DNA from 3 places in the Lacimicrobium alkaliphilum genome. Region 1 is predicted to be linked to each of the others. Evidence: predicted binding sites of a transcription regulator. Region 1 holds the regulator's gene; each other region holds the start of a gene.
What was found. The regulator sigma-54, encoded in region 1, starts transcription at its own class of promoters, with help from an activator protein. The targets are predictions, from matches to a motif close to GTTGGCACGNNNNTNGNNT.
Positions count from the first base shown of each region.

Region 2: the regulator sigma-54 is predicted to act here: its motif matches at 1,890-1,908, upstream of pdsR (proteobacterial dedicated sortase system response regulator).
Region 3: the regulator sigma-54 is predicted to act here: its motif matches at 3,137-3,155, upstream of AT746_RS02415 (DUF2884 family protein).

Region 1 covers NZ_CP013650.1:675,932-685,891, reverse strand. The annotation lists gene lptC (LPS export ABC transporter periplasmic protein LptC) at 1-308, shown strand, start outside; gene lptA (lipopolysaccharide transport periplasmic protein LptA) at 292-825, shown strand; gene lptB (LPS export ABC transporter ATP-binding protein) at 825-1,550, shown strand; gene AT746_RS03245 (RNA polymerase factor sigma-54) at 1,638-3,113, shown strand; gene hpf (ribosome hibernation promoting factor) at 3,136-3,423, shown strand; gene ptsN (PTS IIA-like nitrogen regulatory protein PtsN) at 3,436-3,879, shown strand; gene rapZ (RNase adapter RapZ) at 3,876-4,724, shown strand; gene AT746_RS03225 (HPr family phosphocarrier protein) at 4,721-5,002, shown strand; gene rluF (23S rRNA pseudouridine(2604) synthase RluF) at 5,218-5,961, opposite strand; gene AT746_RS03215 (AEC family transporter) at 5,992-6,903, opposite strand; gene mgtE (magnesium transporter) at 7,065-8,423, shown strand; gene AT746_RS03205 (putative bifunctional diguanylate cyclase/phosphodiesterase) at 8,429-9,960, opposite strand, start outside.
Region 2 covers NZ_CP013650.1:451,495-461,454, reverse strand. The annotation lists gene pdsS (proteobacterial dedicated sortase system histidine kinase) at 1-1,096, opposite strand, end outside; gene pdsR (proteobacterial dedicated sortase system response regulator) at 1,103-1,801, opposite strand; gene pdsO (sortase-associated OmpA-like protein PdsO) at 2,017-2,742, shown strand; gene AT746_RS02140 (HugZ family protein) at 3,074-3,796, opposite strand; gene AT746_RS02135 (heme ABC transporter ATP-binding protein) at 3,812-4,666, opposite strand; gene AT746_RS02130 (FecCD family ABC transporter permease) at 4,659-5,690, opposite strand; gene AT746_RS02125 (heme/hemin ABC transporter substrate-binding protein) at 5,674-6,588, opposite strand; gene AT746_RS02120 (TonB-dependent hemoglobin/transferrin/lactoferrin family receptor) at 6,713-8,803, shown strand; gene AT746_RS02115 (ABC transporter ATP-binding protein) at 9,010-9,960, shown strand, end outside.
Region 3 covers NZ_CP013650.1:502,951-512,910, reverse strand. The annotation lists gene rnr (ribonuclease R) at 1-333, opposite strand, end outside; gene AT746_RS02440 (tetratricopeptide repeat protein) at 424-1,050, opposite strand; gene AT746_RS02435 (MalY/PatB family protein) at 1,147-2,280, opposite strand; gene AT746_RS02425 (YgaP family membrane protein) at 2,483-2,698, shown strand; gene AT746_RS02420 (hypothetical protein) at 2,753-2,944, opposite strand; gene AT746_RS02415 (DUF2884 family protein) at 3,202-3,975, shown strand; gene AT746_RS02410 (SDR family oxidoreductase) at 4,044-4,853, shown strand; gene AT746_RS02405 (sodium-dependent transporter) at 4,877-6,307, opposite strand; gene AT746_RS02400 (SDR family NAD(P)-dependent oxidoreductase) at 6,489-7,208, opposite strand; gene msrA (peptide-methionine (S)-S-oxide reductase MsrA) at 7,328-7,870, shown strand; gene AT746_RS02390 (two-component regulator propeller domain-containing protein) at 7,893-9,960, opposite strand, start outside.

The DNA of each region.
Region 1 (9,960 bases):
TTTATGTCGCTCAGGATGAAGCTCCCTGGGAAGTAACAGCAGAGCAGGGAACGCTGTATGAAGACAACCGAATTCAACTGGAAACGAATGTACAGATTACCAGTCAGGACAAAGATGGTTTTATTCGTACCGTCACCACCAGTTTTATTGAAATTGATTTGACCGCTAAGACCATGATGTCAGATCAGAGCGTAACCATCTCAGGTGACAATTACACTATCAGCGGCAATGGCTTCTCTGCCGATCTGACCACAAAACAATTTGAATTACTGGACCATGTGCAGACAATTTATGGCAAAACGATTTAAGTTTCTGATCCTGGCGCTATTGAGTTTCAATGTCGCCGCAGTGAATGAAGATTTCGATCAGCCGATTAAAGTAAAATCTGAGTATCAGTCGGCTGACGGCATTAAAAAGATCTCTTTTTTCCGTGAAAACGTCAACATTACCCAGGGTAGCCTGGTGATCAACGCAGACGAAGTGGAAGTCGATGCCGGCAAAGGCAAAGGCAAAGAGACCTTTATTGCCCGGGGTACACCTGCCAGCTATGAGCAAACCATGGAAGATGGCAGCCGCATCCGCGCCGCTGCCGAATATATTGAATATCAGGTTGAGGGCCGTACCCTGACATTGAGTGGCAATGCAGAACTGCATCAGAACAGCCACAGCGTGCGCGGTTCATCCATTCAGTTCAATATGGAAAAAGAACAGTTGATGGCGCAGGGCACTGACGAGGAAGATGGTCGGGTAATGACGATCTTTCAGCCCGAGGATTTAAGTGACACCAAAGAAGAGCAACAGCCCGGCCAGGAGCAGCAGGACTGATGTCAGTATTAAAAGCACAGCACCTCGCCAAGTCCTATAAAAGTCGCCAGGTGGTGCAGGATGTCAGCCTGGAAGTGGCCAGTGGCCAGATTGTGGGTCTGTTAGGCCCTAATGGTGCCGGTAAAACCACCTCTTTTTATATGATTGTGGGTCTGGTACCCATGGACAAAGGTCAGATTTTTATTGATGACCAGGAACTGACTCTCGAGCCCATGCATGTTCGCGCCAGGGCCGGTATCGGCTATCTGCCCCAGGAAGCTTCAATTTTCCGTAAGCTGACGGTTTATCAGAATCTGATGGCGATTCTTGAAACCCGTAAGGATATCAATCAGCAGCAACGGGAAGAGGAAGCCGATGCACTTCTGGATGAGTTCAATATCAATCATATTCGCACCAGCTCAGGGATGAGTTTGTCTGGCGGTGAGCGCAGGCGGGTAGAGATTGCCAGGGCACTGTCTGCCAACCCCCGCTTTATTCTGCTTGATGAACCTTTTGCCGGTGTCGATCCCATATCAGTCAGTGACATCAAGAATATAATCCGCCATCTTCGGGACAGAGGCATCGGTGTGTTGATTACCGACCACAATGTACGTGAAACCCTTGATGTTTGTGAGAAAGCCTACATTGTTAGTCATGGGGAGTTAATCGCCCAGGGAACCGCAGATGAAGTACTGAATAACAAGCAGGTCAGAGATGTATACCTGGGTGACCAATTCAAGCTATAGTTAGAGAAAATGCCGTGCGGATATTTGTATGAGAACAGAAGCCGGAATACCCGTAACCAAGGCCCTCGGAACCAGAATAAGAAGTAAATGAAGCCTGCATTACAGTTAAAATTCAGCCAACAACTTACCATGACGCCTCAGTTGCAGCAGGCGATTCGCCTGTTGCAACTGTCCACGCTGGATTTACAACAGGAGATCCAGGAGGCGCTGGAGTCTAATCCGCTGCTGGAGACAGAAGAATCTGCCGATCAGAATACGGAAGAGCGCCGCGATGCCGACAGCCTGAATGGTGAGTCCAACGAAGCCAGTAACAGCAAAGACAGTGACAGCATCGAAACCGGCGAAGCCCTGGAAAAGCAGGAGTTGCCCGAAGATCTGCCGATGGATACTACCTGGGATGAATATTACAGCGCCTCATCGGCACCCGGTTCTTCTGCGGTCAGTGCCGCCGATGACAATATCTATCAGGGGGAAACCTCGGACAGCATTCAGGATCATTTGCTCTGGCAAATGCGTCTGACCCATTTCAGTGACACCGACCAGGCCATTGCCATGGCCATTATCGACTCTATTGACGATGTCGGTTATCTGACCGTCACCACTGAAGACATCCTGCAAAGCCTGGACAATGAAGAAGTAGAACTGGATGAAGTAGATTGTGTACTTAAACGCATTCAGATGTTCGACCCTGTTGGCGTCGGCAGTCGCAGCGTACAGGAATGCCTGCTGGTACAATTACGTCAGTTCCCCCCTGAAACGCCATGGCTGGAGCAGGCAAAATCACTGATCCTCGAATACAGTGATCTGCTGGCCAGCAAAGATTACCGCACCCTGATGCGCAAAGCCCGGCTTAAAGAGGATGAACTGCGTGAAGCCTTACGTTTATTACAAACCCTGAACCCCAGGCCAGGCAGTGCCATCGCTACCAGTGAACCGGAATATGTGATCCCCGATGTATCGGTAGCCAAGAAAAATGGCCGCTGGACCGTAGAACTGAATCCCGACAGCTTGCCTAAACTGAGTATCAATCAGCAATACGCGGCGATGAGCAAGAATACCAGGAACGCCAGCGACAGCCAGTTTATCCGCTCCCATATGCAGGAAGCCAAGTGGTTTATTAAAAGCCTGGAAAGCCGCAATGACACCCTGCTGAAAGTGGCAAACTGTATTGTGCAGCAGCAACAGGGCTTTTTCGAATACGGCCCCGAGGCCATGAAGCCTATGGTGCTCAACGATGTTGCTGAAATGGTGGATATGCACGAGTCCACCATCTCCAGAGTGACCACGCAGAAATATATGCACACACCAAGAGGCATTTTTGAGCTCAAGTATTTCTTTTCCAGCCATGTGGCCACAGAAAGCGGCGGCGAATGTTCCTCCACCGCCATTCGTGCTCTGATCAAAAAACTGGTGGCGGCAGAAAAACCCGCCAAACCCCTGAGCGACAGCAAAATTGCACAGTTGTTGGCCGAGCAAGGTATTAAAGTTGCCCGGCGAACAATAGCAAAATACCGGGAATCCCTGTCGATTCCCCCGTCCAACCAACGCAAAAGCCTGTTATAGGCGAACAAGAGGAAGAGGCATTATGCAAATCAACCTTACTGGACACCACGTTGAAATTACCGACTCTCTTCGAGATTACGTTGACTCAAAGTTTACAAAGTTGGAGCGACATTTCGATCATATCAATAATGTGCATGTGATACTGAACGTCGAAAAGCTCAATCAGAAAGCCGAAGCGACACTGCACCTGCATGGCGCGGAAGTCTTTGCCACTTCCGAACACACTGATATGTACGCCGCTATTGATGGCCTGATCGACAAGCTTGACCGACAGGTGATCAAACACAAAGAAAAGATCAAGCGACACTAAAACTGACTCCGCATGGAAATTAAAGACATCCTGACCCCTGACTGCACCATCTGTGCAGTTCAGGGCACCAGCAAGAAACGCATCTTCGAGACCATCAGCGATGTGGCCGATCAACATCTGCCCGACATTGACCTCGACCCTATTCTTACCAGCCTGCTATGCCGCGAAAAAATGGGCAGCACAGGCATTGGCAATGGCATTGCCATTCCCCATGGCCGCCTGGCCGGGCTGGACAAAGTCATGGCCGTGCTGATCACCAGTGACGGGCCCGTGGCCTATGACGCCATCGACAACCAGCCGGTGGATATTTTCTTCGCCATTTTAGTGCCTGAAGAACAAGCCCAGGGCCACTTGCAGACCCTGGCCACCATCGCCGCCAAACTCAATGACAAGGACGTGGTAAAACGCTTACGCCACGCTAAAACCAATCAGGAACTGTACGAGGCCATAGTGTGAAACTCATTATCATCAGTGGCCGCTCCGGCTCCGGTAAATCCATCGTGCTGCGCTCTCTGGAGGACCTGGGCTACTACTGTGTGGATAATATTCCGGTCAACCTGCTGCCCACCCTCACCCATACAGTGGTGGATGAATACGATCAGGTAGCAGTGAGCATTGATGTACGTAACCTGCCCAAAGATCCCGAAGAGCTGGTAGAGATACTCGATTACCTGCCTGCCACCTGGGAACTGATGATTTTATACTTAGATGCCAGCGACGATGTGCTGATCAAGCGCTTCAGCGAAACCCGCCGTCTGCATCCTCTGTCCAAGCGCAGTAAGTCCCTGACTGACGCCATCCAGTCTGAAGCGGTGTTACTGGCCCCTATCGCCGAACGCGCCGATCTTTATATCGATACCGGTGAACTGTCAGTACACCAACTGGCCGAACTGGTGCGTGAACGTATTCTGGGCAAGAAAAGCTCGCGTCTGGTGCTGGTATTTGAGTCCTTTGGCTTTAAACACGGTATTCCTAAAGATGCCGACTACGTATTTGACGCCCGCTTTCTGCCAAATCCCCACTGGGAACCAGAGCTCAAACACCTGACCGGGTTAGATCCGCAGGTAGAAACCTTTCTCGGCTCACAGGCCATCGTCACCAAATTTATCTGGCAGATACAGAATTTGATCTCCACCTGGCTGCCGCATCTCGAGCGCAATAACCGCAGTTATGTGACCATTGCCATCGGCTGTACAGGAGGCCAGCATCGCTCAGTGTATGTGGCAGAGAGCCTGGCCAGAACCTTTCGCGCGGTACACCCTGATGTGCAGATCCGGCACCGGGAGTTATCGCGGGAATGAGTACCGATAAACTGGAAAAGATCCTGCTGATCCAGAATAAGCTCGGGCTGCACGCCAGAGCCGCCACTCAACTGGCCAAACTGGCCAATCAGTTTGATGCCGAAGTCACCATCCATCAGGGCGATAAATCCGCGTCTGCCACCAGTGTACTGGGCCTGATGATGCTGGAAAGCAGCATGGGCAAGGAAGTCAGGGTAGTCAGCGAAGGCCAGGACGCCGAAGCGGCCATGGCCGCCGTAGAACAGCTGATTCAGAAGAAGTTTAATGAAGAGCAGTGAGTGAGGCGTGAGGCGTGAGGCGTGAGGCGTGAGGCGTGAGGCGTGAGGCGTGAGGCGTGAGGCGTGAGGCGTGAGGCAGAAAAAGCTTGACTCAGGTGTTTGATTAGTCAAAATTTTTCCTAACTCCTAACTCCTAACTCCTAACTCCTAACTCCTAACTCCTAACTCCTAACTCCTAACTCCTAACTCCTAACTCCTAACTCCTAACTCCTAACTCACTCATCCACCGTCTTTTTAGAATGTTGTACTGCCTGATTAATGCGGGCCATTTCCTGGTCCGTTAAATTACGCCATTTTCCAGCCTTAAGATTGCCAAGATTAATATCCATAATCCGCACGCGCTTTAGTCTGGTCACTTCATAGTCCAGGAATTCGCACATACGGCGGATCTGGCGGTTCAGGCCCTGAGTAAGAATAATCTTAAACACAAAACGGCTTTGCGGGATCACCTGACAGGGCTGGGTGACGGTGCCTAATATGGGCACGCCTTTGCTCATCTGGCGCACAAACCGCTCACTGACAGGCTGGTTGACGGTGACAATATACTCTTTTTCATGACGATTGCCGGCACGCAGAATTTTATTGACGATATCACCATCTGTAGTGAGCAGAATCAGACCTTCAGAGTCTTTATCCAGTCTGCCAATCGGGAAAATACGCTGGGGATGGTTGATGGCATCGACGATATTACCCCGTACATTTCGCTCAGTGGTGCAGATAATGCCCGGCGGCTTGTGATAGGCGATATACACCCGGTCTGATTTATCGGCGGCGCTGCTGCCGATGGATCTACCATTGACCTCAACGCTATCGCCCGGGGCCACCTTAGTGCCCAGTTCAGGCACCACGCCATTGATGGTGACTTTGCCCTGTTCAATCAGTTTGTCCGCTTCACGGCGCGAACAATAGCCCGAATCACTGATAAATTTATTTAACCTGATTAACCTGACTTCACTCACTTGCTGGTCCTGCCATACCCAAACGAGCCGCTATTGTAGCGCCCCTAACAGCCAGTACCATAGCGGCAGGGTCAGAAAACTGCAAAACAGTCCAAGGCCAATAAGCGCCGCCACAAATCTCGGCGCCAGCGCCGCGCCTATGGCCAGTGCACCCGCAGAAACCATAGGCGGCATGGCCGCTTCAAATACCGCCACCTGAATTAACAGGGGATGCGGCTGGAACAGCCATAATAGTCCCAGTGCCATTACCGGCATCAGCACAAGTTTAAATACCAGTGCAAAGGCCAATGGCGCACTCTGCCCGCCATCCAGTTGCAGGCGGAACTGAAAGCCCACCGCAATCATCACTACAGGTACCAGGGTAGAGGCCAGAGAGTCCAGCAACAATTCCATAAAAGGCGGGTAACTCCAGCCTTTTAATGCCAGGCCCAGCAGCATGGCGATAAAGGCCGGGAACAACAGCACCTTGGCCAGGATCTGTTTGCCCCCCGGCTTTTCCGTTGCAGGATTAAACCAGGCAGCCAGAATGGTGGAATAGGTAGCAAGGGCCAGAAACGAACCGGCCTGATCGTAGATAATTGCAAAGGGCAAACCGGTATCGCCGTAGAAGGCTTCGACCATGGGAAAACCGAGAAATGAAGTATTACCCAGCGGCAGAACCACCAACAGTGCGCCAATCACGCCGCGCTCCCAGTTCCATAGCTTACCGGCCAGCAACACCGCCCCGGCGGTGATCAGCAACAACATCCAGGGCAATACGGCGGGCATCCATAGCTGAGCGGAAAATTCCAGTAATGGCATTTTTTGCAGCACCAGTGCCGGCAGGGCCACATAAAGCACATACTGGTTCAGGACAATACCGGTCTCAGCCGGAAACTGCCTGACCCGGCGCAATTGCGTGCCGATCAACAGATAGATCAGAACAAGGAAAAAGTTTTCCATTCCAGTACAACGGTCGTAAATAAATGTCCTGCGCAGACTTTACCGTTACCGGCCATAAATAACCATGGTACTTTAGTCACTAATCAGACTCAGATAACTGCTGATCTCCGCGTTCACATCCACTAAACTAAGCTGAAAATCAATAAGTTGCATAAGGGACCATGGAACAAGCCTTCGAGAGTCAATCTCCGTACCAACAGCTTCAGACCATCAATAATGCCCTGAGCAGCGGTATGTATGTGCATGTGCGCAAGATGCTGCACCATATGCCGGCCCCGGACGTGGCGTTTTTGCTCGAGTCCACCCCGGCCAGAAGCCGCGCCGTATTATGGCAACTGATTGACCCCGAATTCCACGGCGACATTCTCGAAGAGCTCTCAGAAGATGTGCGTAACGGCATTATCCGCCAGATGATGCCGGAAAAACTCGCCGATGCGCTGGAAGACATGGACACCGACGATCTGGCCGAGCTGCTGCGCGGGTTGCCGGATGCCATCTTCCAGGAAGTATTGCGCTCCATGGACGAGCAGGACAGACAGCGGGCAGAACAGGCGCTGTCTTTCGGTGAAGATACCGCCGGCTCGATTATGAACACCGACACTATTACCTTAAGACCCGAGGTAACAGTGGATGTCATTCTGCGCTATCTGCGTTTAAAAGGAGAGATACCTGAAGATACCGATGCCTTCTATGTGGTAAACCGCCATGACAAGTTGATTGGACTGGTACCGGTGATCCGACTCTTAACCGCCACCGCCGATATGACAGTGGAAGAGCTGATGGATGAAGACGCCGAGCGCATCCCGGTGGATATGCCAGAAGGTGAAGTAGCGAAAATGTTTGAGCGTTACAACTGGGTGTCAGCACCGGTAGTGGACAAAGAGAACCATCTGCTGGGGCGCATTACCATCGATGACGTGGTGGACATTATCCGTGAAGAAGCCGAACACAGCATGATGAGCATGGCGGGTCTGGATGATGAAGAAGACACCTTTGCCCCGGTGCTCAAAAGTACTCAGAAACGTTCCATCTGGCTGGGGGTAAATCTGGTCACCGCGCTGCTGGCCGCCATGGTCAGTGATATGTTTGAAGAAACCTTAAGTCAGCTCGCCGTACTGGCTATTCTCAACACCATAGTACCCAGTATGGGCGGTGTCGCAGGCAGCCAGACCCTGACGCTGGTGATCCGCGGCATGGCATTAGGTCATGTCAGCGGTGGCAACAGTCGCTGGCTGATCGGCAAAGAGCTGGCGGTGGGAGCGCTGAATGGCGTCATCTGGGCTGTGCTGATCGCCGGTGTGGTAGCCCTTTGGAAAGATGATCTGATGCTTGGCGCCGTGATTGCCTTTGCCATGATGATCAATATGGTGGCCGCTGGTCTGGCCGGGGCCACCCTGCCCCTGCTGATTAAGAAGATGAAAATCGACCCGGCCCTGGCAGGCGGTGTGATACTGACCACTATTACCGATGTAGTGGGCATCTTTGCCTTTTTAGGTACTGCGACCCTGATGCTGATGTAGCCGGACTACTTAACAGACCAATCTGAAGCGGCTTGCGGCCTGGCAAAGTAAAAGCCCTGAAGCACCATGGCGCCCATGCTGTTGAGTAGTTCAACCTGCTCCCTGGTTTCAACACCCTCAGCCACAATACGAAAGCCCATATGCCGGGCAATCGCCACTATCACTTCCACCAAAGCTCTGGCGCCTTTATCCTGGCCAATCTCACTGATAAAGCTTCGATCTATCTTTAACTCCTGCACAGGGAGGCTCCTGATATAAGCCAGAGATGAGTAGCCGGTACCAAAATCATCGATAGAAAATTGCACGCCCAGTTCGGTCAGGCTGAGCATTTTCTGTTTAACCTCATCGATATCATCAATAAACAGGCTTTCAGTCACCTCCAGCACCAGTTGGCTGGGCCGGGTATGATATTTGGCCATCAGAGCTTCCAGCTTGGTCACAAAGTCAGTCCGCATAAACTGACGGGGACTGATATTGACCGATAGCTGAAAGCTGTCTTCAACAGGAGTGGACTCCAGCCAGGCCAGTGACTGAGCTAATATCCAGTCACCTAAGTCAACGATAAGATCGGATTTCTCTGCGATGGGAATAAACAGCCCCGGGCTGATCATACCTTTTTCAGGGTGCTGCCAGCGCAACAACGCTTCGGCCCCTGCCAGGCTGGTATCGGCATTATATTTTGCCTGTAAAAACAGACTCAATTGATCTTCTTTTAAGGCATTTAATAACCCTGAGTGAATAATAAAATTCTGCTCCAGATGGGCCTTATACTGATCATCATAGAGAGTAATCTGATTTCCGCCTTTCTCTTTCGCCTGATGCACTGCCACTTCACAATGGCGCAATATATCATCGGCCCGCCCCTGATTCTGTGGGTAAGACAGTAAACCAATGGATAGATTGATGCTGAACCATTCGTCCTTCAGCCATACCGGCGCCTGAAATTCAGCCTGCAGCTTTACAGAAAACTGTTTTGCCTGTGCAATTGCAATATCGGGATCATCAAAATCAGGCGGATAGATAATCACAAAGAGATCAGAGCCCAGATGGCCCACTGACAATTTTTCGCCTCCTAAGTCTCTCAGCTTGTTGGCAATATACACCAGTACCTGATCGCCGTAATTGAAGCCCCGCACATCATTGATATTTTTCAGGCCATCCACATCAATCAGAATAACCGCCCCAAAGCCCTCTGGCTGAGCCGAGAACTCTTCAAGGCGCTCAATAATAGCAACCCGATTAGCCAGACCAGTGAGGGTGTCGTAATACGCCAGTTGACGGATATTGTCTTCATAGGCCAGACGTTCTCTATGCAGATTCCCCAGGGCGTCTGCCAGCAAACGAATCTCACTCCCGCCGGTCCGCAGTTCAAAATTTATCGGCGCCTCGGGCTCTTTAGCGGCCTGCTCGACTCTGGCTACCAGTCTGCCGATGGGTTTGGTGATGATGGTATTTAACAGCAACCAGAATCCCCAACTGACCCCGAGAATAAGGGCCAACGGCACGAAGACTTCAGTTACAGGGGCTGCAAACAGTT
Region 2 (9,960 bases), 220 kb from region 1:
GTTCGATATGGCTGCCTTCCAATTGCGCCACATCGTAGAACTGATCGATAAAATCCTTTGGTGGACGGGTCAGAACCTTATAGTACAAAGGATGCAGCCACTTGTGTTCAAAGCGCGCGAACCAGCCCTGTTCGTCCTCGCCACTGACATTGCGGCTCCAGATCCCGTCAGAATTGCGGATATCCCCTGAGCGGGCCAGCACCCGCTGATAACGATCCACCACCCAGATGCGTGAATCTGTATGCCCCAGACCACGAATAATCTGTTCAATCTCCGGTGACGGCACCAACACCGTACCCAGGGTATCGGCATCCCCCACATCTGAAGTGCCAATGGTGGCTACCGGCTCACCACCAATCTTATCCACATCAGTAATAGCAAAACTCAGCTTGCTGCCGAGCAACTCCAGCGGAATGCGCAGCTCAATGGTGTAACCTTGCCGGGTCTGTGCCCAACTGCCCTGAATTCGGGGCTCCGGGCTTAAGGGCCGTATCCCGCTGACCGATTCACCGGTATCCAGTTCATAGGGTGTCAGCCAGCCCGGGCCTGTGGTGGCAATAAGATAACGGCGAAAATCCCCTGCCGGAGTGGTAAAGGCAATTTGCAGATGATCATTGCGGTCAATTCGCAGACTGTTCTGTGGCCGATAGATAACCTCAGCATCCTGTACCTCAAAGTAGGCATAAAGATAGTCCCGGTATTTGCCCACCATGTGGCTGAAGGACAGACTACCGGGCTGATAAGCAGGGCTCTGTTCAATCAGATAATTGTCATCATAGGTCAGAGCATGTTGTTGCTGACGCCAGTCATTCAGCCGGCCATCCAGTCGAATAGGATCCACAATAGGATAGGCGTAGAGATCGCGGCCCTTTTCCACACTCAGGTAACTGGCCTGGGCATCGAACAGCCGGGGCCGTTCATGCAGTGCCGTGGCCACTGCCCGCACCGTGCCGAGCAGAGTGCGCTCCTGGCCGGCTCGCAGATACTTTTCCATCTCCCACACATACTCATAACCGAGCCAGGGAATGGCAAACAGAAACAGTGACATCAGTAACAGCTTGGCGCGCAGGCCAAACACAAAGGTTCTGCGTGACAAAAGCCCTTAATCTCCGTCTGTAGTCCAGCGGTACCCCATGCCGTAGACCGTATCAATACAGTCAAAACCGGTGTCCAGCTGGATAAATTTTTTGCGGATACGCTTGATATGAGAAGTGATAGTGCTGTCATCCACCACCACTTTGGCATCCTGCATCAGATGTTGACGGCTTTTTACATGGCCGGCGAACCGGGCCAGGGCATGCACCATCCAGAACTCCGTGACGGTGAGGTCTACCGCCAGCCCCTTCCAGTGGGCCTGCATACGTTTAAGATCCAGTTCCAGACTGCCACAATTGACCCGCTGTTCACTGTCCTGCGGTTCGCTCAGGGCCTCCATGCGCCGGAACAATGCCGAGATGCGCGCCGTCATATGGGGCATACTGATATCCTTGGTCAGGTAATCATCGGCGCCCATGCGCAGGCCTGAAACCGTATCCAGGTCACTGTCTCTGGCTGTCAGAAAAATAATCGGCAAGGACGAAGACAACTTACGCAGCGACTGACATAGCAAAAAGCCACCGTCCATCTCATCTTCCAGGCCAATATCAATAATGGCCAGATCGGGCAGGCGCTGATCGAAGCTGTGCATGGCCTGTTTGCGGTTGGCAAAGGTCAGCACCTCATAGCCCTGGCGGCGCAGCACCGCTGCGTAGTTTTCTCTGATTGCGTCTTCATCTTCGACTATTGCGATTCTGCGGCCCACTGGCAGACGACCTCTTTTGTATCTCAATTATCCCGGACTATACCGCAATTAAGCGCCTAAACCAGCGCCTGGCGACCAACGGAATAAAAAGCCATATTGTTGCCACAATTGATCTTCAGATTGCCCTTTTTGTTCCCCTTTTGTGCCAATTCAGAGGTGTTTAATAACCACAATCAAAAACACCCAGGCAAAAAATGCAATCCAAGGAGAACACCATGAAAAAACTGATCCTCACCACCACCATCATCGCCGCCCTGTCAGCCCCTGCCGCCATGGCCGGTGAAAAAGAGATTAAAAAGGCCCAGAACATCGGCTTTGGTTCCGGCCTGGTCGTGGGCGCCGTCGCCGGTGGCCCACTCGGTGCCGTAATCGGCGGTATCGGCGGGTTGTTTATCGGCAACTCTGTGGCCGCCGACGAAGAAATGAAACATCTGAATACCGCCCTGAATCAGCATGAAGCAGAGATCAATCAATTGCTGGCTTCCAATCAGACCCTGCTTACGCAACTGCGCAGCGCTCAGGAGCAAAACCGTACCCAACTGGTTTCCATGAATAACGACGAGTTGCTCGACGGCCTGCCGAATTTAAGCCTGAATGTGCAGTTTCGCACCGGTTCGGCAAAACTGGAGTCAATCTATCAGCAACAGCTGGAGGAACTGGCCAAACTGCTTAACAGCAACAAGGCACTGCGGGTGGAGCTGACCGGCCATGCCGATCGCCGCGGCGACGCCGGCTACAACAAACAACTCTCGGCACAGCGGATAGACTCGGTGAAACAACAATTACTGGCGAAAGGCATCTCCGCCGGGCGCATTCAGAGTAAAGCTCTGGGCGCCAGCAAACCACTGGATCCTCAGCCTTCTTTAGACGGCAACGCCTTTGACCGCCGGGTATCTCTGACCCTCACTGCCGAAGGCCCGCAAACCGCGGCCAACAGGTAAAAACACATAACGGGTAGCCCGGCGTCATTCCGGGCTTGCCCCGGAACCTTTATCATTCAGCTGAGGAGTCAAATCCGGGCAACACAACCGACCAAAAAGAGATCCTGACGTGCTTCAGGATGACACTGCTTTTGTAGCCTGGATGTAGCGAAGCGGAATCCGGGTAACCCTGCGGCATTCTCACTTCACTCCATCATTCCGGCCACCGGGCCGGAATCTTTATCAAACTGCAAAGGGGTAAGGTTAAACAACACCGCTGTGCGAAAGAGATCATGACATCCGTGAGGATGACGGGATGGCATTCCACCGCCATTACTCCTCACGCCACCAGCTATGCGGCACGCGCCTTGTTAGTCATAGCAACCAGCGCCTGACGCACTTCCTGACTGGTATGGCAAGGGCTGACAAAAGGGACAAAATAGCATTTTCCATCCAGCTCAAAGTGACAGCCGTCGGGATACACTGTGGCCATCTGCGGCTGCCCCTCCAGGGTGAAATGGTCCCACAATATCAGGCGGCAGGCATCGCTGTGATCGGCGTTCATGTGCGCAACCATATCCGTCTCCTGCTTTGCCGACCATTTCGGCACAAGCCGCCGCCACTCAGACTGAGTGATCCAGAAGATTTTACCAAAACCGCCAATATAGCGGACATCCCTGACATCTAAATGCCAGAACCGGAAATCATGAGCCTTGCGGTAACCCTGTGCTTGCGGAAATAATCTGAAGTAACGGTCAGCATAAGTCTCACTTTGCAATTCGGTCAGCGGATAGGCTTCACCGCACAACGTCAGCCGCCCCTGTTCATTCTGATCGCCCCGTTCAGCCTGCCTGAACAAGGTCAGACTCAGACGCGGATCCTGTTGCAGATTACGGGCATGCTGAGCAATATCGGAGACATAAAACACCATATTACCGCTGTCTGTCATCATTACCGGCGCCACCGAGCCAAAAGGATGGCCCTGCAGTTTTACCGACAAGGTCGAAAATACTGCGGTCTGACACTGTTGCGCCAGCAGTCTGGCCTCATTGGCCGCATCAATACGTTCATTCATTGTTATTCTCCTTGATTAAATTACGTCATTACCTTTTGCATCAGCAGTTGCTATCCGCCTGGCTCCCTGCAGCCTCATCGGTGACGGGCAATCCTGATTACCGGGCTCAGAAAACACCATAGGGACGCCGAGGTTTGGGTGCGCACTGATATGCATGCTTATTTCGTACACCGATTTCAGGGTGCTGGCCTGCAGCACCTGTTGCGGAGAGCCCTGAGCCACTAACCGGCCATGTTTAAGCAACAGAATATGATCGGCGTAGAGTGACGCCAGATTGACATCGTGCATAACCGCTATCACCAGATTACCTTGCGCCGCAAACTCTCTGATCCGTCGCAGGCAATGATGCTGATGGTAAAGGTCCAACGCCGAGGTAGGCTCATCCAACAACAGCATCTTCTGAATTGGCCGGCTGCTGTCCAGTTGCGCCAGACACCGGGCAAGTTGCGCTCTTTGTTGTTCTCCGCCAGACAGGCTCGCCGCTTCCCGGTGGCCATAGTCAACTAAATGAGTGTGTTCCAGCCATTTGTCAGCACACTGATTGGCCCTGGTATCACTCTCCATTTTTGCATAGCGTCCCAACGCCACCAGTTCGCGCACCGACATCAGTGGTGGCGGCGAAAATTGTTGTTCCATCACTGCCCTGGTGCCGGCCAGTTGTGCGGCAGACCATTGGCCTAAACAGCTACCTAGCAGATTAATGCCCCCCCGGTAGGGCAGATCACCGGCTAAGGCCCGCAGCAGGGTCGATTTACCGGCGCCATTTTCACCCAGAATCACCACCATCTGGCCTGCGCTGAGTTCCACGCTGAGATCTTCAATCACCCGGCGCCGGCCACGGTGAATACTGACATTTAATAATTCAAGCATAGAGTTGTCGCTTCTGACGCAGCAGTAAGTATAAAAAGAACGGGGCCCCCACCAGCGCCGTGATAATGCCGATAGGCAACTCTGCCGGTGACACCAGCATCCGCGCCAGCCAGTCGGCAAAGGTCAGCACAGCAGCCCCCAGCAACATGGACATGGGCATCAGGCGTTTGATATCAGCACCAACCAGCAATCGGCTGATATGTGGAATCACCAACCCCACAAAGCCAATGATGCCGGTCAGCGCCACAGCGCCGCCCACACCCAGCGCCACCCAAAGAATAATTTCCCGCTTAAGTCTGCGGACATCCACACCCAGATACCCGGCCTGGCGCTCACCGAGCAACAACGCATTAATGGCCCGGCGGCGGACAAACAGCATCAGGGCACTGAGCCCCATACAGAGGAATCCAAATGGCAACTGCTGCCAACTGGTCCCCGCCAAAGAGCCCATCTGCCAGAATGTCATCAGCCTTAAGGCATCGTCATCGGCGAAATAACTGAGCAGACCGATAATGGCAGAAGCCAGCGCATTGATAGCCACGCCGGCGAGGATCAGAGTCGCCACCGAAGTCTGACCAGCACTGCCCGCCAGTTTGTACACCAGCAAGGTGGTGCCAAGGGCACCCAGAAAAGCACCGCCGCTGACCCACAACGGCCCCTGAAAACCCAGTTGCGGGCCCAGAGAAATCACCATCAGTGCCGCCACTGCAGCCCCGGCAGAAATACCAATCAGGCCGGGATCGGCCAGCGGATTGCGGCACAGGGTCTGGGTAGCTGTACCACATTGCGCCAGTACACAACCTACCACCAACGCCAGTAACAACCTCGGCAGGCGAATCTGTGTTACCACATCAATATGCAGGTCGTTGATGCCACCAAAATCCATCGGCCACCACCAGGCCAGAGCCAGACGCCAGTCACTCATTACCGGTCCGGATGACAAAGCCAGCGCGGCGCAAAGAAGCAGAGCCAGGGCACTGGCCAGCAGTAATGGCCGTTGCCGATGTTCAGCGACCGGCTGCATAAAAATCCTCTTCCGGGCGTTGTTTTTGGCTGACGGTTCCGGCGTTTCGGGATGAATCCAGCTGTGCACTGAAGGCGGCCACCTGTTGAATGGCCTGTGGCAGACGTGTGGTCATACCCAGTGCCAGCAATGAGTCCATCACCAATAACCGGCATTGCTGCGCCGCCTTTAATAAACGTAACGAGGGCTGCGCACAAAACGCCTGCTTGCCGCCGACTGAGGCAACCGTATGGGCTGGTGCAATCAGCATATCCGGCTGTTGTAAGGTCAGGTATTCCATCGAAACCGGTTTAAAACCCTTATGCTCAGCGATATTTTTAAGGCCGTTATAATCAAACAACAGTTGTGGCACGGTATCGCTTCCAGCACTGATTATTCCTCTGGCAGAGGCCTGCAGAACAAATAACACCCGGTGTGGATTACCGGCTTCAAGGCCAGCGAGTTGCTGTTGTAACTGGCTAATCAGAGTTTCAGCTTTAACACTGGCATTCAGTCGTTCAGCCAGTTGCCCAATCAGACTATAAAGCTCCTGCACCGAATCTGGTTTGGCAAAACGCTGCACGTCCACCCCGGCCTGTTCGATCTGTCGCAGGCTTTTATCGCTGCCACCACCTTCCAGCACCCAAAGACTGTGAGGCGCAAAAGACAGCACCCCTTCACTGGAAAGATCCCGGTAATAGCCTACCTGTGGCAATTCCCTGGCCTGGCGGGGCGAGGTGCTGGAGCTGTCGGTCGCTATCAGTGCCTGCTCTGCTCCAAGCGCAAAAACAATATCAGTCAGGGTACCACCTGCGGTAATCAGCCTTGATTCTGCGGCCATAGCAACCGACACCGGACTACCCAACCAGAACCCTGCTGCCAACATCAGGATCCGCGCAGCCGAGGTCACTATTCCCATACGATTACTCCTTTGTAATTAACCCGTGGAAATAAATTACTCATTTCTAGTTGCAAATGCAAACTATTTTCGTTTAGATCTTATTCCCAGAATGATTGACAGACAACAGGAGTATTTTTTGAAAATGGGTAAGTTCCGAATCACCCCGTTAAGTCTGGCCCTTGCCAGCCTGTTCATTGGCACGAGTGTGGCCGAAGAGGTCCCGGGCCTGGCACCAACGCATGACGTCATAGTCGTAACAGGCTCACGCATCGAACAGAAACTCAAAGATGTAGCCGGTTCAGTAGCGGTAATGGAAGGAGCCGATATCGAACGGCAACTGAGTAACAGCCTGGCCGATGTGTTTCGCTATGACCCCAGTATCAGCAGTACCGGCAAAGCTGGTCAGGCGCAGGAGCTCAGCATTCGGGGGATAGGGGGTAATCGCCTGATTTACATAAAAGATGGTCGCCGTCTGAATGACGGCTACGCCGGGGGCGGCGGCCTGTTGGTAGGTCGCGGCTATCTGGACGTAGCACAGATTGAACGCATCGAAGTGGCCAAATCGGCGGCTTCTTCGCTTTATGGTTCCGATGGCCTGGGCGGCATTGTGGTGATCACCACCCCCGACCCAAAAGATTTACTCGGCGGTGCAACCCAACACAGCCGCCTCAGCCTTGGCTACCAGGGTCTGAGTGACGAAACCAACACCAATATCACCCATGCCAGAAGCTGGGGAGACACCCAGGGCATGGCCAGTTTCAGCTATCGAGAAGGGAATGAGACTCAGAATTTTGCCGAAACCCTGCCGGGCTACGATTACGACAACTACAGCCTGCTTAGTAAACTGAACTGGGACATCAGTCACCAGCAACAACTGAAACTCACGCTCGACGGATACCGCCAACAGAACCAACAGGTGATCAGCGCTGGCAGCAACGAAACCGATGATCTGGACAAACAACTGGCGCTGTCACTGGACTATACCAGCCAGCTTGCCAGCCAGTGGTATGACACTATGGCCACCCAGCTGTATATTTCTGATTACCGCCAGAAGAGCCTGCAGGTGCGCGCTGGCGCCGGACAAACCGGCCCCTACACAGACCATAACGATTATCGCTTTGAGCAGCAGATTCTCGGGTTTCGCTGGCAGGGTGACAAAGTCGTTAAAGGACAACGCCTGGATCAGCACTGGGTATTTGGTACTGATATCGACTATTACGACACCCTGCGCCCACGCTATAAAACCCGTGTTAAAACGGACGGTACCCTGAGCCAGGACCGCGAGCCGCAGAAGGCCTTTCCCGGGGCTGAGACCTTGCTCGGCGGAGTTTTTGTACAGAACAATATGGTGCTGACAAGCCTGCCCCTGAAACTGGTGGCCGGACTCAGGCTGGATCATTACCGTATGCAGGCGAATAAAGATCCTTTGTATGACCCCAGCCTGCTGGCGGATATTACCGAAACCGCCCTGTCACCCAAGCTCGGTATGATCTACAGCTACAACGAACAACTTAACCTGTATGCCCAGTACGCTCAGGGCTTTAAGATCCCGCCCCATGATCAGGCCTATCAGAATCACGGTGTAGAGCCCTTCTATGCGATTCTGCCAAACCCGGATCTGGAACCGGAAACCAGCTATGCCAGCGAACTGGGCCTGAAATACCATAACGGCGACATCAGTCTGAATCTTGCCGCTTTCTACGCCGATTTCGATGATTTTATCGATTCTGTGGTGGTGGGCACCTCGCCTACCTTTATCCCCGGTGTGCAGCGGGTAGAATACCAATATCAGAACAAAGACGGTGCCCACATTTACGGCGCCGAGGTAAGCCTCAATGCCTGGCTGAATGACTACTGGGAAATCAGTACCGCCATTGCCTACAGCCAGGGAAAAGACAGCCAAACCTACCTGAGTTCCATCTCACCGCTGTCCGGCACGATGATGCTGCGCTACAACGCCGATAACTATTACATCGGCACACTGCTAAGTGCCGCAGCCAACATGAGCAAAGTGCCGGATAACGATTCAGCGCAAGCAGCCGGATGGGGCAGGCTGGATATACTCGCAGGCCTGGACCTGGGCCAGTGGCGGCTGAATCTGGCGCTGCAGAATCTGCTGGATAAGGAATATATTCCCTACCAGAGTATTGCCGGGCAGCCCGCCGATACCCCGCGGAACCAATACAGCCAGCCGGGCCGCAGCCTCTCAGCCCAGCTAACCTACCAGTTCTGAGTCAGTGCCATTTGTACCTGTTAAAGGCGGGGATGAAGACCCCGTCATTGCTGAAAAAACCTGTTGACCTTAAGTTAACCTGAGGTTTTATCCTCACTGCGATTTTTTAATACTCAGGGCAATTCGCAGAGTGATAACAAGATGTATAACAATCAGGCCTAATGCTGTTATACAGTGTCACTCTCCTTTGCATAAAAGGAGCAAAAATGAACCTTCAATTCCAGCAATCACGTTCAGGGGGTAATCCTGCCCCACCCTGGGCGTCAGGCTATTCAACATCAATAACACAGGGAGGTACCGTGCAGCCTGTTATTTCTGTCAAGGGTTTGAATAAAACCTACGCTTCCGGCCACAAGGCCCTTAGCGACATTAACCTGGATATTCACCCCGGCGAGATATTCGCCCTGCTGGGTCCCAACGGGGCCGGTAAAACCACCCTGATCAGCATCATTTGCGGCATCGTCAATCCCGGCGACGGTGAAATCCAGGCCGACGGCTACAACATCATCAGCCAGTACCGGGAGGCCCGCTCCCGCATTGGGCTGGTACCACAAGAGCTGTTTACCAATGCCTTTGAGAGCGTCTGGGCCACCGTTACCTTCAGCCGCGGCCTGTTCGGCAAGCCAAAGAACCCTGAATATCTGGAGCAGTTACTGCGCACCCTGTCACTGTGGGACAAAAAAGATTCCCGCATTATGGCCTTATCAGGCGGCATGAAACGCCGGGTAATGATCGCCAAAGCCCTTGCCCATGAACCAAAGATCCTGTTTCTGGATGAGCCCACTGCCGGTGTGGATGTGGATTTGCGCCGCGACATGTGGGCCATGGTCAGAAAACTGCGCGAGCAGGGCGTGACCATCATCCTCACCACCCACTATATCGAGGAGGCGGAGGAAATGGCCGACCGCATAGGCGTGATCAGCAAGGGTGAACTGATACTGGTGGAAGACAAAGCCACCCTGATGAATAAACTGGGCAGAAAACAGTTACGGCTGCATCTGCAACAGCCCCTAGACGCCCTGCCAGCGGAATTCAGCGGCTACCCGCTGGAGCTCAGTGACAGCGGTGATGAGCTGATCTACACCTATGACACCCAGGCCGAGCACACCGGCATCGCCGAGCTGCTCAAGCGCCTCAACAGCCATAATATCGACTTC
Region 3 (9,960 bases), 170 kb from region 1:
CAGGTCCGGTTTACCATCCTCACGTTTGAGGAAGCCAAAGCCGTCACGGTGGCCTATGACCCTGCCTCGGATCAGGTCCATCTTATCTGCCAGGCCGTATTTCTTGTTACGGTTAAACAGAATCTGCCCTTCCCGCTCCATGGCCCTTAAGCGGCGCTGAATACCAATACGGCTCTCTTCATCTTCGGCACCCACCAACTCACAAATTTCCAGCATGGAAAGGGGCTTGTTTTCATCGGTCAGGAGCTTAAGGAGATATTCCCGGCTGGCTACCGGATTGTCGTATTTTTCTTTTTCGCGCTGGTAATAGGGGTCATCGTGTTGCGTTGGCAATGCTAGTTTCCGTTATTTTCTGAATATTTAACGCACAGTATAACGAATTCAGGGCCCGAATGATTGCACAATTTCCACAACCTGACGAACTCAGGAATTAAGCGGACGACGGGCCTTGCGCACCACCTTGGGATGCATCAGCTTTTCAAGTTCCTGCAGACAACGGGCAATTTGCTGGTGCACGGCTTTGTCGTCAGTAATCGCGTTATATAGCCAGTGGTAGGTATCTTCATAGTCATAGGGGCTGCCATGGCCCTCGATAAACAATTCAGCCAACCGTAACTGCGCTTTGAGATTACCCAGACTACCGGCTTCTCTTAAGAAAACGATAGCCCTGTCGATATCCTGCTGCACCAACCGGCCCACGGCATAGTAGCGGCCTAATTGTTCCATTGCGGCAGGCAGGCCTTGCTCGGCAGCCTCATGCATATAGTGTATCCCCCGTTCCGGGTCGGCTTTAAGACACACTCCCCAGGCCAGCATATCTCCCCACAGAAACTGATAAGCAGGCAGTTTCAGCGTTGTCGCCCGCGCTTCGATATCCTGCACTAGCTGGCAATCATCCATCACCACCCGATCGAGATGGGTATTTTCATTAATCATGGCGATTAACTCATCCTGAGAATAGATCTGTACGGCTTTGAGTTCGCTTTGCTGGGCAAGTGCAGGCACGGCTGCCACAGCCAGTAAACATGCACCAAACAACGTTCTAATCATATTCTCATTCTCCCGCACAGGACAGTTGCAGATCATCACCAGCTTTTTTATCGGCAAAAATGCCTAATGATAAAGCTCTGATCAACAGGATCAGCGTCAGTCACACCGCTTTATACGGTTAATGGCCTCGCGTAAATATTCACGGGGACTGCCGAAATTTATCCGCACAAACTGTTTATCACCAAAATCTGCTCCGGGTGAAGGACCGACTCCCCGGTCTTCGAACCATCGCTGTGGATTATCCATCCCCAGGCCACTGGCATCGATCCAGGCTAAAAACGTCGCCTGGGGAGAAATCAGCTGCAACCCCTCAATTTGGTTGATTTGCTCGACCAGATAATCTCTGTTGCCACGCAAATAATCCAGCTGCGCCTCATACCAGTCATCACATTGGGTAAAGGCGGCTTCAGTAGCATACAACCCAAGCACATTGACCCAGGGCACAATACCCATCGCCGCCTGATTGAACTGACGACGCAAGCGGGCATCAGGGATAATCGCAAAGGCCGCACCAAGCCCGGCAATATTAAAGGTTTTACTGGCCGCCATCAGGGTAATGCTGTTGGATTTCAGCGCTTCGAGTTTGCCGGCAGGAAGGTGCGAAGCCTGATCATCAAGAATCAGATCACAGTGAATTTCATCGCTGCACAGCGTGACCCCATTACGCTGACAGATATCTGCAACACGGGCTAACTCCTGCTCAGTTAACACCGTGCCGACCGGATTCATTGGATTACACAATACAAACAGCTTAGTTGCCGGATCGGCGGCCTGCTTTTCCAGCTCGTCAAAGTCCAGCATCCAGCGTCCGTCCTGTTCTAGGGTCGGTATATCCGCTCGCTGCAGTTGATTTAATTGTGGTGCCGCCAACAAAGGCGGGTAGTTAGGCACCTGGATCATCACTTTATCACCGGGTTCACAACATGCCTTACAGGCCACATTAAAACCTGGTACCACGCCAGGCATCCACACTATCCAGTCCAGCTCAATTTGCCAGTCATAACGTCGGCTTAGCCAATCTGCCACCGCCTGTTTTGCCGGTTCGTATTGGGCAGGAAGAGTATAGCCCAGTACCCCATGTTCAATACGTTTAGTCAGGGCATCGAGAATAGGCTGAGCACATCTGAACTCAGTATCCGCCACCCACATAGGCAAAACATCCTGGCCCTTATACTTCTGCCACTTGAAAGAGAAGGTGGGCTTACGATCGACAATCTGGTCAAAATTCATACTTTTCCCATAAAGTTGTTAATGCTATTGGCAAGTGCAGACAAAACTGACTACTACTTTATTAAGAGTGGCATACAAGACGCAACTTTGATCTGGAACAACTTATACCCCTTTTTAATCAGGGATATTGAGCAAATTGATCCTGGTCAAAGCATCGTGGTCTTTACCGGAACATACTCAGGCAAAATGACGAGGAGATAAGATGATGCAAGATAAAGACAATGTGGGTGTCTGGGATACCTTAATCCGCTCAGTGCTGTCATGCATTTTACTGGCAGTGGCAGTGGAAGGTATATTTCCTGCCGCAGTCAGTATTGTTCTGGTTGTTGTCGGCCTGGCGCTCTGGACTACCGCATCAACCGGTATTTGCTGGTTGTACAAGTTGTTCGGCATAGATACCTATCACCATGCCCGATAAAAGTGTTTTAAAAAGGCGCCGATGGCGCCTTTTTAAACTGAGTCTGAAGCTCATCTAAAGGGCGTAGACAAACAGCAAACCTAATACCAGCCCACTCACCCCGAAAAAGCCATATTCTACTTTAGATTTCATCTGTACATCGGCGGCAGCCGGTTTATACGTCATGGCCATGATAATGCTGCTGACACCGAGCACAAAAGCCAACAATGCCAGACCAAATAAAATTGCTTCAACCCAATTTCCCATAAATATGCCTCAAACGATGAATATGAGTCTATTATGCCGTAAAAGTGCTAACTGATCAGTGCACCAGATCAATTTTTTGCGCAGCTTTGATGTATGGCTCAAACGCCCACTAAATTGTGATATTGACCAAAAGGCTCTGTTATCACCGTCCTGACAAAGAGCACAACCCATTTAGAAACAACAGGTTAGATTTTTGGCATAAGGGTTGCTGTATCCGACACTGTAGAATAATTTTTAATATGAATTGAGGAATACCGATGAAAACACTGCTCGCTTCACTGCTTGTTATCAGCTCATCCGCTATAGCGACCGATTGTAATGTTAATCTTAAAGGCGATCTCAGTCTTGAAAAAGGCATTCTGACTCTGTCGACCCAGGACAATCAACCTCTGGTACTGGATGGAACCGGGGCTACCTTTAACGGCAATACTATGTCGCTGAACACACAACAGCAGCAACTGCTAAACCAATATCATCAACAGGTATCCGAACTGGCTCCGCAGGTTGCAGGAATTGCCATGGATGCTGTTGAGCTTGCCAGCGAAGGAATTAACAGCGCGTTTGGCGAGTTACTCGGATATGACGATGAACTGGTGCTGGAGTTCAGCGAGGAGATGAGCATGCTAAAAGAAAAAGTCTCGCAACAGCTCTACGCTGAGGATGGCAGTATTCGGTTTAACTCCGTGCAACTCAAAGACGATAAGTTTTTCGGACCGCAGTTTGAGTCTGAAATCGAACAGAAAGTTAAAAAAATGGTGGCTCGCTCTATGGGCAGTCTGATGATGGCGATGGGTAAGCAAATGCTTTCCAGTGGTGGCGATATGAAAAACTTCGAGCAGCGCATGGAGAATTTCGGCGAGAATCTAGAACAGCGCATCACCAGCAAAGCGGAGATCATAGAAAAAAGAGCCGACAGCCTTTGCTATGATCTGGCCAGGCTGGATGATCTGGAACAGCAAATAAGCCACCAGATTCCCGACTTATCTGAACTGGATATTGTCAGAGTTGAGGGCGATCGAAATCTGATGTAATGATCAGCACAGACCTGTCCATGGTATATTGCTAATCTCTTATCAGACCGAGGGTAATCTGTGACACTATGATCAGTATCAGCATTTGTGGTTGCGGCTGGCTTGGACAGCCGCTGGCGTTTCAGTTTTTGCAGCAGGGATACCGGGTGCTGGGCACCTGTCGTCACAAACACAAACAGCAAAAATTATCCGCTGATGGTATCGAAACCTGGTTATTTCAATTGGGCGATCCTCTTCCCGACGCCATCGCCGGAGCAGATATCTGTATTCTCAATATCCCCCCCAATCGTAAAACTATTGAGCCGGTGTCTTTTGTGCACTCAATCAAACTGCTGACGGACCAGCTTCTGAGACGAGGCTGCCAGCAGATCCTCTTTATCAGCACCACATCTGTTTACGGCAACAGTCAGGGTAAGGTGGATGAACAGACCGCACCAACACCAAATACGGCTTCAGGTTTTGCTCACATGGAAATAGAGCAATATCTTCTGGCAACGGGCAAAGCCAGCATATTGCGCCTGGCAGGACTGATCGGCCAGAACCGGCATCCGGTAAAATTTCTGGCGGGCCGCACTCTGGATAAAGGCCATCAGAGGGTCAACCTGGTGCACCTTGAGGATGTGTTAAAGACCATTATTGCAATCATTAAAGGAAATCACTGGGGTCAGGTATTTCATCTGTCCGCCACTGAACATCCAACCCGGCAGGACTTTTATTGCCAGGCCGCAGGGTTGGCTGAGTTAGCACCGCCTGTTTTCACAACGGATAAGGTTAGCAGCGGGCCGGGTAAAGAGATTGATGCCAGAGCAACCCTGAGGCAGCTTGGCATCAGTCTGAACTATCCTGACCCTATGCAAATGCCGGTAGAACTGAGCTGATGGCCCGGCGCTTTTCAGGAAATTCAGAACAGCAGGTTCTTACCAAAAAATATGGTCGAAACCGTGTTCACGAAGATCACCGCCAGGATCACCGGGATAAAGGTACCGAGGGAGAAATTCACGTATTTCTGCAAAAATGACCCGGCAAAACTGTCATTGCCCTGGCTGATTTCTGCATCAAAATTGTGTTTCCTCCAGCGATAGATCACAAACAAACAGAGCAAAAATCCGTTTAATGGCAAAATAGTCTCGTAGAAAATATCGTAAACCAGGTCAAAAAAGGATTTGACCAGTGGCTGGCCTTCAGCATCCAGACCATAGCTGGTCAACTCTGTAAATATCTCAACCCGGCCAAATGACAATGCACAGATCACTGCCAGCACAATCATGGCGCTGCCCAGAGATAACAACGCTGTACGACGACGCATCCCTTTACCATCCATCAGACTGGCTACGGGCACTTCAATAATGGACACCAGAGAGGTCAATGCTGCAAAAAATACCAACAGGAAGAAGAAGCTGGCAACAAAGGAGGCACCTAAATAACCGATATTGGCCTGCAGCGCCAGGAAGATCTTCGGCAGAAAGGTAAAGATCATGCTGATACTGGACTCAGACAGCTCACTGAGCTGTACGTCAGGATTAAAAGAGAACACCGCAGGCAGGATCAGCAAACCTGAACCGGCAGCAACCAATAGAGATAAGCCCGCCACCATTTTTCCGGCCTGAATGATATTATTGCTCTTCTGGATATAGGAGCCATAAGTTATCAGGATCCCCATCGCCAGAGAGAGGGAGAAAAACGCCTGCGCCAACGCACCATTAAGTACCTTGCCGGTGAGCTTGTCGAAATCAGGAATCAGGAAAAATTCAACCCCCAGCATGGCATTGTCCAGAGTCAGAACATAAATCACCAGCGCCATAAGCATCAGAAACAGCAGCGGCATCAGTACGCGGGCCGCCTTTTCGATGCCTCTTTTGACCCCTCCCTGAAGGATCAGAAAGGTCAGGCCAATCACCACCGCCATATACACAAAAAGTTCATTGCTGTTGATAAACTCACCGAAACTGCCCGGGGATGCCAGAAACTCCAGTTGTCCCATCACCGACTTGGCCAGATAACCGAATATCCACACTGTGATGACCAGATAGAATACGCCGATCATAAAGGGCGTAATCACAGACATCCAGCCAACGGCCCGCCAGGCAGGATTCTGGCCAATCTCAGTATAAGCACCCAGGGGGCTCTGGCGGGTATGCCGGCCCAGACTCATCTCGGCCAACATTACCGGTAAACAGATAAAAAACACAAAGATGGCATACATGATTAAAAAGGCGGCACCACCGTTTTTGCTGGCCATTACCGGAAAAGCCACCAGATTGCCGATACCAACAGCCGAGCCGGCCGCAGCCAGTACAAAGCCAAGGCTGGAACTGAATTGTTCACGTTTCATTAGTGCGCGAGCTCCCTGATTCTTATTAATTGTTATTTAGAGCGTGTTCATCTTTGGTGTATGAATGTTATCTAATACCAGAGATCAACACGAGCTGGTCAGCGGAAAGGATATTAACAGCAGCGTAACAAAAAGTCTTTGTGCCTCAACGGATTTATTCGTCTACTGATGCGACTATTAATCACCAGGGAATTGTTTTGCCCTGCCAGTCCAGATAGTAAGGCGCGTGCCCGGGGTCAAGGTGTTGCAACTGCTCAAGAAGAAAACCTGCAGCCTGTTGTGGACTGAACAGTTTGTGTTCGGGGACTCTGTCCTGAAAGGGTTTGGATAAGGGTGTATCCACCGTACCCGGGTGATAACTTACCAATACGGTGTCCGGGAAGCGGCGCCGGTATTCTACCTGAGCGGTTTTTACCAGCATATTCAGCGCCGCCTTGGAGGCTCTGTAGCCATACCAGCCGCCAAGACGATTGTCACTGATACTGCCGACTCTGGCACTGATAAACACTATTTGTGCAGGCTTTTTCCTGTCTAAGAGCACAGGCAGGTGTTTTAACCACAAGGCAGGGATAATGCTGTTAACGGCAAAATACTGTTGCAGATGCGCGGCATCCAGTTGCTCAATTTTTTTCTCCGGTTGTAACTGTCCATCGTGTAACAGGCCCACACAACAGATAAATTGGTCGATGTGTACTCCGGTTTCTGCCAGTCCCTGACAATAGCGGGCGATATTGATATCGTCATACTCAGCTATCTGAAACTGCCGGACCGGAGCAGACAGCTCCTGCTGGTGGCGACGGCTGACTGCAAAAATACTGTTCTTGTAATGATCGTCACTAAGCTGCCTGGCCACTTCTTTGCCAATGCCACCACCGGAACCCACTATTAAGGTCGTCTTCATTATCTCTGGCCTGTCGACACGAAAAGCCTTGATACGTATAAAAGTTCACTTTGGATGACTTGAATATGGGTAATATCAGTCCCATTACCTTACTTTGACAACCTTTTGGGGAAGCCATCATGGCAAAGAATTTACAACAGGCAACATTAGCAGGTGGATGCTTCTGGTGTCTTGAGTCGGCCTTCAATGGCCTCAAAGGCATTGAGTCGGCTTATTCCGGTTATGCTGGCGGTCATGTTAAAGAACCATCCTATGAACAGGTTTGTCAGGCCGACACAGGTCATGCAGAAGTTGTCAGGATTACCTTTGATGCCGATGAAATCAGTTACAAAGAGCTGCTGGAGATATTTTTTGCCCTGCATGACCCAACGCAGCTAAACCGTCAGGGCAATGATATCGGACCGCAATACCGCAGCGCCATCTTCTACCACAACGATGAACAGAAAGAGCAGGCCCAGGCTCTGATCGACGAGCTGGATAAACAACAAATATGGCCAGGTAAGATCGTTACTGAAGTGACAGAAGTAAACAATTACTATCAGGCAGAAGATTATCATCAGGACTATTTTACCAATAATCCCCAGAACACCTATTGCAATATGGTGGTTGCGCCCAAACTGGCTAAATTCCGGCAGAAGTTCGCTCAGCGACTGAAAAAATAGCGCCGCAGACTATCCGGATTCATTATTGGTTGTCTGAACAGGCCACACAAACTCTGTTGCGGCCTTCATCCTTGGCCCGGTAAAGGGCATCGTCGGCACGATGCAGCAGATCTTCTGCACCTTCTCCTTCTCTAGCTTGTGCCAGCCCCAGGCTGCCGGTAAGCTCCAGTTCACCGACCAGCTCCCTGCAATCCAGTTTACTGATCGCCCGGCGCAAACGCTCAGCCAGCGCCAATGCATCTTCCAGGCTGGTATTGGGCAGCAATAAAGCAAACTCCTCCCCGCCCCAACGGGCGATGGAATCCACTTCACGACTGTTATCACGAATACATTGCGCAACCATGATCAGTATTTTGTCACCAATAGCGTGAGAAAATTTATCATTCACCTTCTTGAAATAATCCAAATCCAGCAAAATCAGACATAAAGGACTCGAATGACGTCTGGTTCTGGACAACTCGCGAACAATAGCCTCATCAAAGGCCCGCCTGTTGCCAAGACCCGTCAGTGAATCCTGTCGGGCCTGGAGCTCAAAGGCTTCAGACTGCTGACGAATTTTTTCAAGTAAATCTGATTTTTCTTTATCGGCCCGCTGCAACGATTCGGCTTTTTGCCGCAACTGAGCAGTCTGTTCGGCCACTGTATTCTGCAAGGTCGCTGCTGCACGTCGCAAACTGCTGAGCCTCCACCGGATCAGCCCACCAAGAGCAAGCATTAATGTAACCACCACCAAAACCCAGAAACCGGTTCGTTGCCAGAAAAAAGGCTCAATAGAAAAGCGAATGGATTCCTGCTCACTCCATTCACCATCCGGGTAGGACGCCATGACTCTGAATTCGTAGTCGCCAGGGGGCAAATTGGTAAACTCACTGCTGGTCTGGGTATTCCGGGACACCCAGTCATTATCAAACCCTTCCAACAGGGTACGGTACTGAATCTTGCTTGGCATCACGTAACCTAAGCCCGCATAACGGATTTCTATACGATTAGTTCCTGCCGGCAGCAATGGAACATTGGCTGGCAGATAGGACTTACCATCAGCGACCAGGCTTTCAATCACTGCAGGAGGCACGATAGCCGAAAATTCGGACAAGCGTTGTGGCTGTACCCTGGCCACGCCTTTGGCCGTGGCAATCCAGATACTGCCATCACTGGCTCTGATGGCCGCCGGATTTGAGCCACCATTTGCCTGGGAACTGACCATACCATCAGACTCGCCAAATAATTCATGCTCAAGCTCGCTGCGCTGTCCGAGGGCTACTTCTTTAGCATGTTGGCTATCAATTCTGACGATGCCACGGTTACTACTGACCCAGAAGAATCCCTGGTCATCTGCCAGAATCTGAAAGTACTTATCAAATGGCATGCCGGCATCAACGCCTACCAACCCAAGCGATTCAGTAGCGTAGTCATAACGCAACAACCCCCTGTCACTGGCGGCCCACAAAGCCTGGTTGTCCGGCTGCTGATATAAACCGAAAATAAACTCAGCCTGCTCGAAGGGCTGTAAATCCATTACCTGCAACTTCTCATCTTTCCAAAAGGCCAGTCCTTTGGCGGTACCTATCCAGATACGGCCATCGGGGGCATGCAATAATGATGAGATAAAAGGGCTGGGTAGATCCTGCTGTTGAGGTAAGGCCGTCACATCCTGGCCTTCAATAATGTTCAGACCATTGACTGTGCCTACCCACAGGGTTTTATCATCAACCGGAAGAATGGCTCGCACTTCATTCGAGAACAGTCCGCTGTCCCGGGTGAATACCTGTTGTACCTGCCCATCCTGCCAACGAGCCAGCCCCTGAGTGTAAGAACCGACCCAAACGGCATCATCCAGGCCCTGAGCCAGACTCAGCACACTGCTACTGACGATAGGCCCATCAAGAGTGCGAAACTTCTCATCCTGAAAAACATTCAGGCCCCGACTGGTACCGATATAAATTTCTCCCCCTTTGCCCTGCAAGAGAGTACGGACAAAATTGTCACTGAGCCCCTTGTCTTCAGTCAGGGCCGAAAAGGGAGCATCTCTTAACCTGAACAGGCCACCATTAGTACCCAGCCAGAGGCTGCCTTCACGATCGATAAATAAA